DNA from 2 places in the Carnobacterium divergens DSM 20623 genome. Region 2 is predicted to be linked to the other one. Evidence: predicted binding sites of a transcription regulator. Region 2 holds the regulator's gene; the other holds the start of a gene.
What was found. The regulator CtsR, encoded in region 2, represses protease genes until heat stress. The targets are predictions, from matches to a motif close to TTGGTCAAAAAAGGTCAAANA.

Region 1 (7,092 bases), 910 kb from region 2:
TCAGCATCATAATCCCGTTCAACGGTTACTTCGATTAAAGGATTTTCTAGCGCCTTTTGCTCTAAAAAGCTGGCCAGTTCTTCTGTATTATATTGTAGCATTTGAATGGATTGCTGTAATTGTTGTGTCATCGCCATTTTTTGGACTTGTCTTTGTTGTTGGCTAAACTTTTGTTCAAAATTCACAATCATTCCTCCTTCATATCCTTTCAAAATCTTCACTGCTATCATACCATATTTTGAAATTGAAAAGGAATTCATCTTTTTATAGCGTGCTTATAATTAAATCTTGTCTTTTCAACTAAATTCAGCTAAACTATAGTAGTTGATTTAGTCTCCTTAGTGTAATGGATATCACGTAAGATTCCGGTTCTTGAGATGAGGGTTCGATTCCCCCAGGAGACATAAAAACAGAGAACAGATTCATGTTCTTTTTTTGTGTCATTAACTATTTAGCAAAAAGGAGTTTTAAAATGAATAAAATTATCAAGTTAGAAGCTGATTATTTAGTCGTTGCAAAAGAAGATGGCACTACCATTCGTGTTCCATTAGAAACAATCGATTTTGACGCAGCTGTTGGGGACTTAGTTGAAATTTATTATGATGGTCCAAATGTCATTCTACATAGGCCTGAACAAAAAAAAGAAACCGTTCAAGACCGTATTAATATCAACATTGTGAATGAAACTTCTCAAGCGCAAACCCAAGCTCAAGAGCAGGGTCAACAACATACTCAAGTTCAACAAACTCCACAGTATAGCCAAGTTGGCAAATGGGTCAATAAATGGATTTATGTTCTTTTAGCTATTTTCCTTGGTGGATTTGGTGTTCATAAGTTTTATGCTGGAAAATCTGGAGCTGGAATTACATTTTTAATTTTCTGTTGGACTGGTATCCCTGCTATAATTGCTTTTTTTGAAGGTATCTTTGCCGCTTTCAAACCAGAAGATGCAAATGGAAATATTTTTATTCAATAATTTAATGGTTTTATAAATAGCTTATTTAAAGGATTTTCTTTAAATAAGCTATTTTACTTAGTAAAGGAGGTTAGTTTCATGACAAAAATTACGATTATTGGCCCTTCTGGGTCAGGAAAATCAACCTTAGCTAAACAACTAGGGGATTTTTATGAGGTTCCTGTCATTCATTTAGATTCACTTTATTTTAATCCAAACTGGCAAGAAATTGGCAAAAGAGCTCTTCTAGAAAAAGTAGCACCTCTTATTCATTCAAATCAGCATTGGATTATTGAAGGCAACTACTCAATCACTTGGCCTATCCGTTTCAACAATAGTGATACTATTATTTTTCTAGACTTCTCAAGATCTGTTTACATTCGCCGAATTTTAAAACGCTCCTTTATCTATCATGGAAAAGTAAGACCTGATATGGCAGATGGTTGTCCTGAACGTTTTAATTTAGACTTCTTAAAATTTGCATGGAATTATCCTACAAGACGAAAAGAAACACTAAAACAATTAGCCATGATTCCAAAAGAAAAAATCTTAACCTTTCATCATCCAACTGAATTAAAACACTACCTAGCTTCTTTAATGAATTGATTTCTACCTCATTTTAGCAACTAATAATTAATCGAACAAAACATTTGACCTTAATTGACCATTAGAGTAAAATACAACTAGTAACAGTTTTACTTTTTATGTTACAATAACCATGATTTGAAACCTTTAAAGGAGGAAATATAATATGAATTTAGTACCTACAGTCATTGAACAATCATCTAGAGGAGAACGCGCATACGATATTTATTCTCGTCTATTAAAAGACCGTATCATTATGTTAAGTGGACAAATTGATGATAACGTAGCAAATGCAGTTATCGCGCAATTGTTATTCTTAGATGCACAAGATTCTGAAAAAGATATTTACATTTACGTCAACTCACCAGGTGGTAGCGTTACTGCTGGACTAGCAATTTACGATACAATGAACTTCATCAAAGCAGATGTTCAAACAATCGCAATGGGAATGGCTGCTTCAATGGGAAGCTTCTTGTTAACAGCTGGTGCAAAAGGCAAACGTTATGCATTGCCAAATGCAGAAATTATGATTCATCAACCCCTAGGTGGTGCTCAAGGTCAAGCAACTGAAATTGAAATTGCTGCGCGTCACATATTAAAAACTCGTGAACGTTTAAATAAAATCTTGGCAGATCAAACTGGTCAACCAATTGAAGTCATCGAACGCGATACAGACCGTGATAACTTTATGAGTGCTGAAGAAGCAAAAGCTTATGGCTTAATCGATGAAATTATGGTTAACAGCTCTTCATTAAAATAATTTTTAACAAGGCTTGTAAAACGATTTTGTTTTACAGGCTTTTTTGCTACCCTTGTGTGTCCATCCGCGGTATAATTAAATTATGGAACTATTGAAGGAGGAATTTATTTATGGATATCAGTAAAATTAAAGCAAGCGAAGTTGGAACCGAGTTTGGTTTTAAAATTGGAGCAAAAGAAGCTCCTGTTAAAGTAATCGAATTTATCAATATTCGTTGTCCTTATTGCAAGAAATGGCACGAAGAATCAAAAGATGTGTTAACAAAATTTGTTGAAGAAGGAAAAGTTCAACGAATTATTAAACATTTTGATAAAGAAAAACCCTCTTTACAAAAAGGAAATGTTTGTCATCATCATTTAGACTATCAAAACCCTGAAAAAGCGCTAAAAGATATTGACTTCCTTTTTGAACATCAACACCAATGGGGTGACCTAACCAATGAAGAAGTCGCAACTTATGTTGAAGAGAAATTAGGTCTTAAAAATCAACCTAATGAAGCTCAAATCAACGGAATTATTGCTGAAGCTGAAGCAGCAAATATCTTCTTTGTTCCAACAGTTATTGTGGGGGATCATATTTTTGATGAACATATCACACCGGATGAATTGACCAATTTAATTGAAGAAGAACTTAAAAAATAAAAAAGAATCAAGCGATTACTCAATCGCTTGATTCTTTTTTATCTCCAACCACGTAAATATTGAACGGGTGTTTTGAGTTGATCTTTTGCATTCAATTCAATGGCAACCTCTCGAACCCAAAAAGGATTACGTAATAATTCTCGTCCAATAACCACCAAATCTGCTCGACCATTTCCAATTACTTCTTCTGCTTGTGCTCCATTTGTAATTAGGCCTACTGCTCCTGTCGCAATGCCAACTACTTTACGAATTTCTTCTGCATAATGCACTTGATACCCAGGAAATATGTTTGTCGGTTGAACATTTACTAAGCCTCCTGTAGAGACATCGATCAAATCAATACCTGCATCTCGCATCCATTTTCCAATCATTAAATAATCTTCAAGGTGAGCGCCATCTGCTTGGTAATCTTCTGCAGAAATTCGAACAAATAAAGGTTTCTCCCATAACGCTCGAACTTCAGCAATGATTTGACTTAAAAAACGATACCGGTTGCCAATCGGTCCACCATACTGATCTGTTCGCTTGTTCGTCAACGGGGATAAAAATTGATTAATCAAATAACCATGTGCTCCATGAAGTTCAATAACGTCAAATCCTGCTTTTTGACACCGGATAACGGCATCTTTAAAGGCTTTTACAATCTCTGTAATTTCATTTTCAGATAATGCTTCTGGTTGCTGATAGGCTTCACTATAGGTAATACTTGATGGTGCTACAATTGAATCAGGCACATCTGCTTTTCGTCCTGCATGATTTAATTGAATCCCTATTTTTGCACCCATTTCATGAACATGATCAACTAATTTTGTTAAACCTGCAATATGATCATCTGACCAAATACCTAAATCCTCCTGTGAAATTCGACCATTCGGCAATATCGCTGTTGATTCAACCATAATTAACCCTACTTGACCAAGAGCTCTTGTTCCATAGTGAGTTAAGTGAAAATCAGTCACTTTTCCATCTTGTTCAAAAACAGAATACATACACATCGGTGACATCATTACTCGGTTTTTAAATTCTACTGATTTTATTGTATAGGGCGCTAATAATTGTGACTTCATGATTGATTTCCACCTTTCTTTTATCCTTTGCTAACTGTGCTTTTTGCTTTTAAATTTTCTGCTACTTCATTTAACTTACGCAATCGATGGTTGATACCCGATTTGCTGATGGCACCACTTGGAATCATTTCTCCTAATTCCTTTAAGGTTACTTCTGGATACTCTAAACGAACCAAAGCAATTTCTCTTAATTTTTCTGGAAGTTTATCTAATCCCATCATCTCATCAATAAAATGTATACTTTCAATCTGCTTTCCTGCTGCATCAATTGTTTTATTTAAATTTGCATTTTCGCAATTCACTAAACGATTGACAGAATTCCGCATATCTCGAACAATTCGTACGTCTTCAAACTTTAACATGCCTGTAGTTGCACCAATCAACGCAAGAAAATCTGCTATTTTTTCAGCTTCTTTCAAATACGTGATATATCCATTTCGGCGTTCTAACGTTCGCGCATTTAACTCAAAATAGTTCATCATTTGACAAATATCATTGTTGTGTTCTTCATAGATGGAATAGATTTCTAAATGATACCGGCTTGTTTCAGGATTATTAACCGAACCACCTGCCAGAAATGCACCCCTTAAATAAGAACGAATTTTTTGAGGGTTTGTGATAATTTCATCTGCAATATGAGCATGAAAAAGTAGACCATCCATAATATTTAAGTCTGATAAAACTTTTTTTGTTCCTTGCTTTAAGCGCACAATATAGACATTATTTTTTTTTAATTTCATTTTGCGGCGAACCAATAGTTCACTTTCCACTTCAAAATGATCTTTTAATAAGACATAAATTCGCCTTGCAATCGCTGCATTTTCAGTTTGAACATTTAAAATAAATTTTTGATTCACTAAACTAACCGCACCATTCATGCGAATCAATGCTGCCAATTCAGCTTTTGCATGCTCTTTGTGAACTTCTAATGTAGTTAGTTCTTTTTTGACATCTGAGGCATAGGACATACTAGACAGCCTCCTTTCTTTAAACGACCTTTTAATTTTTAGCGCCAAATACAAGACGCAGTAATTCTTCTACAACTTTTTCTCCATCATGAAAGACTCCCTGATCTCTGAGTTTCAAGAAGTCAGCCGAAATTACGCGACAATTTTCATTTCGCAAGCCTTCAAAATCATGCGTGACTTGAACGAGGTATTCGTCATAGCGCTCTTTGTCCATATAATCTTCTGGAACATGTTCGGTATTTACTAAAATCGTATCAATAAACTGATTGCCTAAATGTTTGTGCAATACCCTGATATGATCCGCATCGGAAAAATTTTCTGTTTCTCCTAATTGCGTCATAATGTTACAGATGTAGACAACTTCTGCTTTTGTATTTACAACAGCTTCACCTAAATCTTGAATCATTAAATTGGGTAAAATACTCGTAAATAAGCTACCTGGACCTAATACCACCATATCCGCTTCTAAAATTGCATCGATTACTTGTCTAGCAGCTTTAGCATCATGGTTAGTTTCAGTTGGTGTTACATATACTCGATTAATGGTTTTACGATCGTGAGCAATTTTAGATTCTCCAGAAACCCTAGTTCCATCTTCAAACTCCGCATGTAAAATTAGCGGCTCCTCTGAGGCTGGATACACTTGACCATCAACACGCATCATTTCCGCTAATAGTTGAATCGCTTCAAAGACATTTCCTTTCATCTCTGTAATTGCTGCAATAATCAAATTTCCAATCGCATGTCCCGCTAAAAAATGATCGTTACTATCAAAACGATATTGGAAAATTTCTTCTTGCAATCGAGGTAAATCAGACAATGAAACTAAAACATTCCGAATATCTCCAGGAGGCACTACATTCACATAATCTCTAATCGTCCCACTACTCCCACCATCATCAGCAACTGTCACGATTGCAGTGATATCAGCAGATTGCGCTTTTAAATTTTTCAAAATAACTGGTAGGCCCGTTCCGCCTCCAAGTACAACAATTTTAGGTCTTCGATTGCGTTTAGGAACCATCATGAACGATTGATACTTTCTTTACGTTTATCTTTATCTCGGTGTGTAATATTGACTTTATAGTCATCGGCAATTAGTTGACGACCTACTCTTTCAGTTAAAGCAACGGAACGGTGTTGCCCTCCCGTACATCCAATCGCTATCGTTACATTATTTTTACCTTCTTTTTTATAACCTGGCAAAACATATAATAATAAATCGATAAATTTACGATAAAATTGTTCTGTTTCTGGCTGCTGCATCACGTAATCATATACTGGTTTATCTAAACCAGTTAAAGGACGTAGCGTATCGATATAGTGAGGATTTGGTAAGAAACGGACATCCATTACAACATCGGCATCAATCGGTAGCCCATATTTAAAGCCAAATGAAATGACCTCAACTCTAAATAAATTGGTGTCTTCTGTTTTAAAACTTGAAATAATTTCTTCACGTAATTGACGTGGCGTTAAATGTGATGTATCGATCACTAACTGCGCTCTACCTTTAATTTCATTAAGTAGCTCTCGCTCACTACGAATTCCATCCATAACTCGACCATCGCGTGCCAACGGATGAGCGCGTCTTGTTTCTTTATATCTTGAAACTAAAACTGCATCCTCTGCTTCTAAAAACAAAATTTTCGTTGTAATAAAGGACGTATTGTCCATACTTCCAATTGCAGTTAAAATTTCATCAAAAAAAGCTCTTGAACGAAGGTCAATTACTAAGGCAATTTTTGTTAATTTTCCTGATTCTTTTACTAATTCCCAAAATTTAGGTAATAAACTGGGTGGCATATTGTCAACACAAAAATACCCCATGTCTTCAAAACTCTGCATTGCCACAGTTTTACCTGCGCCACTCATTCCTGTAATAATTACTAATTGAAGACTATCTACCATCATCAGTCACTCCTTTTCAAAACGATTACTCGTTTATTCTTTAATTTCTATTATAACATACCGGGTGTATCACGTATACTTAAGAAGTCTTTTCATTTCGTTAAAAGAAGCGTAGTCTTTAAAAGACTACGCTTCTTAATGTATTTCTTTATTATGCAATAATAGCTTGAATACTTGCTTCAAAATCTGCTACCTTATTCGCTAC
Region 2 (7,092 bases):
ACAACAGACCACAAAAAATCCTGTTCTGTCTCTTCCCCAAATTGCTCTTGCTTACTACACAAAAACATCTACCGAAAAAAGTTTTTTGATGAAAAACTTGAAAGACAGTCTTTCCGAACAAGTCGATTGGCAAGAACTTGTCCAAATTCTTTGGGAAACACAAGGAAATCTTTCATTAGCAGCAAAAAAATTATACATTCATCGGAACACTTTACAATATCGAATTGATCGTTTTTTAGAGGCAACCTCATTTTCTTTAAAGGATCGAAATGATTTAACCTTGTGTTACTTACTTGTTCTTATTTAACTAAAAATCCCCATTCGTTCATCTAATGAACGAATGGGGATTTTATTGTTTATTTATCGAATTTTTCTTTGACTGTTTCAGTGTAACCATGTAACGTGTGTTTAAAATCTTCAGCCATATCTTTTACATTATCGCCATAAACGTTGATTTTACCTTTAAGATTTCCAATCTTGTCTACAATTTTTAACAGATTTGAGATTTCTTCATCTGATAATTGGTCCACAACAGATAACGCATCGTCATTGCCGTTTAATTTTTCTTTGATAAAGTCTTTAGCGCGTTTACGATTCATGTAACTTTCAATCTTTTGGAGTGCTTTTTCTGAAGAAGAAACAATAATGGTTCCTACTACTACTGTTGCGCCTAAGCCTATTAATAAACCTTTAGTTGAATTTTTCATATTCTTTCACGTCCCTTTTCTTAGATTGATATTTAGTATAATTTTAACATAGATCCTTACTTTTAACTAATGAAAGCCTTATTTTGAAACAGCTTTTATTTTTTTGATTTTTGGTTCTTTGACTTGAATCCGAATTTTCCCTTTAACCGCACCAATTGTTACTTCGTCTCCAATTTTAACCGTACCGTTTAATAATTCTTCACTTAGACGATCTTCAACTTCTTTTTGCAAGGCTCTTCTTAGTGGTCGTGCTCCATATTCTGGATCAAAACCTGCCTTAGCAATCACTTCATTGGCTGCAGGTGTGATTTTCACATGAATGTCTAACTCTTTTAGACGTTTGATAATCGTATTGCCCATTAGTTTCACAATTTCCGTTAATTCGTCTTTTTCTAATGAATGGAAGACAATCGTTTCATCAATTCGGTTGATAAATTCAGGTCTAAACGTATTTTTCAATTCTTCTAAAATTCGTTTTTCCATTGCTTTATGATCTTTCTTCTTATCCTTTGTACTAAACCCAACTGATTTTTCATCTCTTAAAGCTGTAGCACCTAAGTTTGAAGTCATAATCATAATGGTATTTTTAAAGTCCACCTTACGTCCTTTGGAATCTGTTAAATGACCATCATCTAAAACTTGTAACAAAATATTAAAGACATCCGGATGTGCTTTTTCTACCTCATCTAACAAAATAACAGAATAGGGTTTTTGGCGAATTTTTTCTGTTAATTGTCCGCCTTCATCGTAACCGACATATCCTGGTGGTGAACCAATTAAACGACTTGTACTGTATTTTTCCATATACTCAGACATATCCACGCGAATGAGTGCTTCCTCACTCCCAAACATAGCTTCACTCAAAGCTTTCGCTAATTCCGTCTTCCCGACACCTGTAGGGCCTAAGAACATAAATGAACCTATTGGTCTATTTGGATCTTTCAAACCACTTCTAGCGCGTCTCATAGCTCTTGAAACAGCACTAACCGCTTCTTTTTGACCTACAACTCGGCTGTGCAATACTTTTTCCAAATTTAGTAAACGGTCACTTTCTTTTTGTTCCATTTGTTGAACTGGGATCCCTGTCCACAATGAAACGACCTCTGCCACATCAATTGGTGTTACTTGTAATTTAGAAGAAGTTGTCTGTTTCCCTTCTTTGATAATTAAGTTTTCAATTTTTTTCTTTTGACGCATCTCTTTTGATCTAATTTTAGCAGCACTTTCAAAATCTTGCGTTTGAATGGCTTCTTCTTTCTCAGCCACTAATGCATCCAATTCAGCAATTGCTACTGCTACTGGCGTAGGTTTATCTGAAACATCTAAACGAACTTTGGCAGCCGATTCATCAATCAAATCAATCGCTTTATCTGGCAACTGTCTTGATGTGATATAACGCATTGAAAATTGAATCGCAGAATGGATTGCTTCATCCGTAATTTCTACACCATGATGCTCTTCATAACGAGATCTCAAACCAAGTAAAATTTCCTCTGCTTCTTCAGCCGTTGGTTCGTCTACTTGAATAGGTGCGAAACGACGTTCTAAAGCAGCATCTTTTTCAATATACTTTTGGTATTCATCCAAAGTCGTTGCACCAATCGTTTGTAATTCTCCCCTTGCAAGAGCGGGTTTTAAAATATTCGAAGCGTCAATTGCTCCTTCTGCTCCACCAGCCCCGATTAAGGTATGCAACTCATCGATAAAGAGAATCACTTCACCGTCTTGATAAATTTCTTCAATAACTTTTTTCATGCGGTCTTCAAATTCACCACGGTATTTAGTTCCCGCAACCATCGATCCCATATCTAACATCATTAATCGTTTTTTAGATAAGTCTTTTGGAACTTCACCATTAATAATTTTTTGTGCCAAACCTTCTGCTATTGCTGTTTTACCAACACCAGGCTCACCAATCAAGACAGGATTGTTCTTCGTTCTCCGACTCAACACTTGAATCAAACGATGTACTTCCTTTTGACGTCCCACAACAGGATCCATTTTTCCAGCTCTGGCTAGCGCAGTTAAATCTCGAGCCAAAGAATCTAACGTAGGCGTTCCACCAACTGATTGAGTTGCTGTAGTCTTACTACGCTTACTTTTGCTATCACTAACACCAATTTTTTTAAGTAGCAGCTGTCTTGTTTTATTTAAACTTACATCTAAATTACTTAATATTTTAGAAGATAAAATTTCTTCTTCGCGTAATAAGCCCAATAATAAATGTTCCGTTCCAACTAATGGTGCTCCTAAACGTCTAGCTTCATCTGTTGCAAAAGTAATAACTTGTTTAGCTCTAGGAGAGTAAGGTAAAATGACATTTTTAGAAATACTTCCCATTGTTCCATATCCAGTAAAATGTTCAATTTCTTCCCGAACATCCTGCTCGTTAACGGCAAATTGTCTTAGTGTTTTACCTGCCATGCCTTCTTGTTCAATCACTAGTGCTAATAAGATATGTTCTGTCCCAACTGAATGATGACGAAAACGTTTTGCTTCATCTTGTGCTAGAATTAAAACCATTTTAGCTTTCTCTGTAAATAATTCGTTCATTTTAACGCCTCCATCATTTATTCATATCTTAAATTGTCCACAAATGCGATCAAAATCTTTGCTCGTAAACTATTTTCATTTTTTTCACTACTAGCCAGAACATTTTTTTCCAGTGCAGAGAGCATTAAGGTAGCTTCTCTCTTAGTAATAACTTCATCTTCATATAATTTTTGAATAATTGAATAAGCATCTTTTTGGGAAATTTTCTCTCCAATTATTTGAATCATCGCATCTAGCATTTCTACTTTGTCTAATAACTTCACTTTAATAATTCTAATATAGCCACCACCGCCACGTTTACTTTCAACTAAATAACCTTGTTGAACAGTAAAACGAGTATTGATAACATAGTTAATTTGAGAAGGTACACAATTAAATTGATTAGCCATTTCACTACGTCTAATTTCAATTTGTTCATGAACACCTAAAACTTGTTTCAAATAGGCTTCAATGATATCTGACATATTTTGATTTTGCATAAGTCTCCTCCTTCTTAAACGGTTTAATAGATTTTGACTAATACTGACTTTAATTATACGAGAAAAATGTTCATTTGAAAAGCAAGTCTACTTATTTCAATAAAAAAATTCAGTTTATGTAAAATAAAAAAGATGAGTTATCCATATCTAGGATAACTCATCTTAACTTTGTCTTCATTATCGGGAAGACAGGATTCGAACCTGCGACCCCTTGGTCCCAAACCAAGTGCTCTACCAAGCTGAGCTACTTCCCGTTTTGAACTCGAAGATATGATCTTTATTTCTAAAGAATGCACCCAAGAGGGGTCGAACCTCTAACCGCCTGATTCGTAGTCAGGTACTCTATCCAGTTGAGCTATGGGTGCAAATGGTGCCGAGGGCCGGAATCGAACCGGCACGGTGATCACTCACCGCAGGATTTTAAGTCCTGTGCGTCTGCCAGTTCCGCCACCCCGGCATGGAATGTGGATCAGATTTTTCAATCTGGGCAATCTTATTATTAGTCTAACAAGCGGAAAACGGGGTTCGAACCCGCGACCCCCACCTTGGCAAGGTGGTGCTCTACCACTGAGCTATTTCCGCAAAATGGTGCCGGCTAAAGGAGTTGAACCCTCGACCCTCTGATTACAAATCAGATGCTCTACCAACTGAGCTAAGCCGGCTATATAAAATAAATGGTGCGGGTGAAGGGACTTGAACCCCCACGCCGTTAGGCGCTAGATCCTAAATCTAGTGCGTCTGCCAATTCCGCCACACCCGCAAAAGTATGGCATAACTACACATTTGAAATGCTTAGTTATGAGTCATGTAGGATTCGAACCTACGACCCTCTGATTAAAAGTCAGATGCTCTACCAACTGAGCTAATGACTCATGGTGGAGGTTAACGGGATCGAACCGCTGACCCTCTGCTTGTAAGGCAGATGCTCTCCCAGCTGAGCTAAACCTCCATATGAAATTTAAAATAAATAATCTGCGTGGCAACGTCCTACCCTCACAAGGGGAAACCCCTAACTACTATCGGCGCTGAGAAGCTTAACTTCTGTGTTCGGCATGGGAACAGGTGTATCCTTCTCGCTGTCGCCACCACACTTCTTATTTAGTTGAGACAACTTCGTTCTCTCAAAACTGGATATTGTAAGCACAATTTACTTTTTGATTCATGTGTTCCACCATTTATTTGGTTAAGTCCTCGACCGATTAGTATTGGTCCGCTCCATACATCGCTGTACTTCCACTTCCAACCTATCTACCTGATCATCTCTCAGGGGTCTTACTTGCCGAAGCAATGGGAAATCTCATCTCGAGGGGGGCTTCACGCTTAGATGCTTTCAGCGTTTATCCCTTCCACACATAGCTACCCAGCGATGCTCTTGGCAGAACAACTGGTACACCAGCGGTGTGTCCATCCCGGTCCTCTCGTACTAAGGACAGCTCCTCTCAAATTTCCTACGCCCGCGACGGATAGGGACCGAACTGTCTCACGACGTTCTGAACCCAGCTCGCGTACCGCTTTAATGGGCGAACAGCCCAACCCTTGGGACCGACTACAGCCCCAGGATGCGATGAGCCGACATCGAGGTGCCAAACCTCCCCGTCGATGTGGACTCTTGGGGGAGATAAGCCTGTTATCCCCAGGGTAGCTTTTATCCGTTGAGCGATGGCCCTTCCATGCGGAACCACCGGATCACTAAGCCCGACTTTCGTCCCTGCTCGACTTGTAGGTCTCGCAGTCAAGCTCCCTTCTGCCTTTACACTCTACGAATGATTTCCAACCATTCTGAGGGAACCTTTGGGCGCCTCCGTTACTCTTTAGGAGGCGACCGCCCCAGTCAAACTGCCCGTCTGACACTGTCTCCCACCACGATTAGTGGTGAGGGTTAGAGTGGTCATACAGCAAGGGTAGTATCCCACCAATGCCTCCACCGAGACTGGCGTCCCGGCTTCTATGGCTCCTACCTATCCTGTACAAGCTGTACAAACACTCAATATCAAACTGCAGTAAAGCTCCATGGGGTCTTTCCGTCCTGTCGCGGGTAACCTGCATCTTCACAGGTACTATAATTTCACCGAGTCTCTCGTTGAGACAGTGCCCAGATCGTTACGCCTTTCGTGCGGGTCGGAACTTACCCGACAAGGAATTTCGCTACCTTAGGACCGTTATAGTTACGGCCGCCGTTTACTGGGGCTTCAATTCTGAGCTTCGCCGAAGCTAACCCATCCTCTTAACCTTCCAGCACCGGGCAGGCGTCAGCCCCTATACGTCATCTTACGATTTTGCAGAGACCTGTGTTTTTGATAAACAGTCGCCTGGGCCTATTCACTGCGGCTGACCAATTGGTCAGCACCCCTTCTCCCGAAGTTACGGGGTCATTTTGCCGAGTTCCTTAACGAGAGTTCTCTCGCACACCTTAGGATACTCTCCTCGACTACCTGTGTCGGTTTGCGGTACGGGCAGATTGTTTCTAACTAGAAGCTTTTCTTGGCAGTGTGACATCAGGAACTTCGGTACTATTAGTTCCCTCCCCATCACAACTTGTCCTTATAGTAGCAAGCATTTAACTCACTTCAAGACTTATTGCTTAGACGCGCATATCCAACAGCGCGCATTCCTTAGCCTACTGCGTCCCTCCATTGTTCAAACAAAACAAACTGGTACAGGAATATCAACCTGTTGTCCATCGCCTACGCCTATCGGCCTCGGCTTAGGTCCCGACTAACCCTGGGAGGACGAGCCTTCCCCAGGAAACCTTAGTCATACGGTGGACGGGATTCTCACCCGTCTTTCGCTACTCATACCGGCATTCTCACTTCTAAGCGCTCCACTAGTCCTCACGATCTAGCTTCAACGCCCTTAGAACGCTCTCCTACCATAGAACCCTAAGGTTCTATCCACAGCTTCGGTGTACTGTTTAGCCCCGGTAAATTTTCGGCGCAGGGTCACTCGACTAGTGAGCTATTACGCACTCTTTAAATGATGGCTGCTTCTGAGCCAACATCCTAGTTGTCTAAGCAACCCCACATCCTTTTCCACTTAACAGTAACTTTGGGACCTTAGCTGGTGGTCTGGGCTGTTTCCCTTTCGACTACGGATCTTATCACTCGCAGTCTGACTCCCGGATATAAATCAATGGCATTCGGAGTTTATCTGAATTCGGTAACCCTAGAAGGGCCCCTAGTCCAAACAGTGGCTCTACCTCCATGATTCTTAATTCCGAGGCTAGCCCTAAAGCTATTTCGGAGAGAACCAGCTATCTCCAAGTTCGATTGGAATTTCTCCGCTACCCACACCTCATCCCCGCATTTTTCAACATACGTGGGTTCGGTCCTCCAGTGCGTATTACCGCACCTTCA

Region 1: a site for CtsR is predicted at 1,603-1,623, ahead of clpP (ATP-dependent Clp endopeptidase proteolytic subunit ClpP). Genes of this name have one in related genera too.

Annotation. Positions count from the first base shown of each region.
Region 1 is NZ_JQLO01000001.1:1,695,071-1,702,162, forward strand. Features, by position in the region: gene rpoN (RNA polymerase factor sigma-54) at 1-185, opposite strand, end outside; tRNA gene BR52_RS08235 (tRNA-Arg) at 333-404, shown strand; gene BR52_RS08240 (NINE protein) at 473-976, shown strand; gene BR52_RS08245 (P-loop NTPase family protein) at 1,055-1,561, shown strand; gene clpP (ATP-dependent Clp endopeptidase proteolytic subunit ClpP) at 1,707-2,300, shown strand; gene BR52_RS08255 (DsbA family protein) at 2,411-2,941, shown strand; gene namA (NADPH dehydrogenase NamA) at 2,980-4,008, opposite strand; gene whiA (DNA-binding protein WhiA) at 4,029-4,976, opposite strand; gene BR52_RS08270 (gluconeogenesis factor YvcK family protein) at 5,008-6,003, opposite strand; gene rapZ (RNase adapter RapZ) at 6,000-6,887, opposite strand; gene BR52_RS08280 (phospho-sugar mutase) at 7,039-7,092, opposite strand, start outside.
Region 2 is NZ_JQLO01000001.1:2,608,007-2,615,098, reverse strand. Features, by position in the region: gene BR52_RS12435 (helix-turn-helix domain-containing protein) at 1-307, shown strand, start outside; gene BR52_RS12430 (hypothetical protein) at 357-707, opposite strand; gene BR52_RS12425 (ATP-dependent Clp protease ATP-binding subunit) at 786-3,260, opposite strand; gene BR52_RS12420 (CtsR family transcriptional regulator) at 3,278-3,739, opposite strand; tRNA gene BR52_RS12415 (tRNA-Pro) at 3,920-3,993, opposite strand; tRNA gene BR52_RS12410 (tRNA-Arg) at 4,031-4,104, opposite strand; tRNA gene BR52_RS12405 (tRNA-Leu) at 4,108-4,196, opposite strand; tRNA gene BR52_RS12400 (tRNA-Gly) at 4,250-4,321, opposite strand; tRNA gene BR52_RS12395 (tRNA-Thr) at 4,326-4,401, opposite strand; tRNA gene BR52_RS12390 (tRNA-Leu) at 4,415-4,499, opposite strand; tRNA gene BR52_RS12385 (tRNA-Lys) at 4,539-4,611, opposite strand; tRNA gene BR52_RS12380 (tRNA-Val) at 4,613-4,688, opposite strand; rRNA gene rrf (5S ribosomal RNA) at 4,714-4,829, opposite strand; rRNA gene BR52_RS12370 (23S ribosomal RNA) at 4,919-7,092, opposite strand, start outside.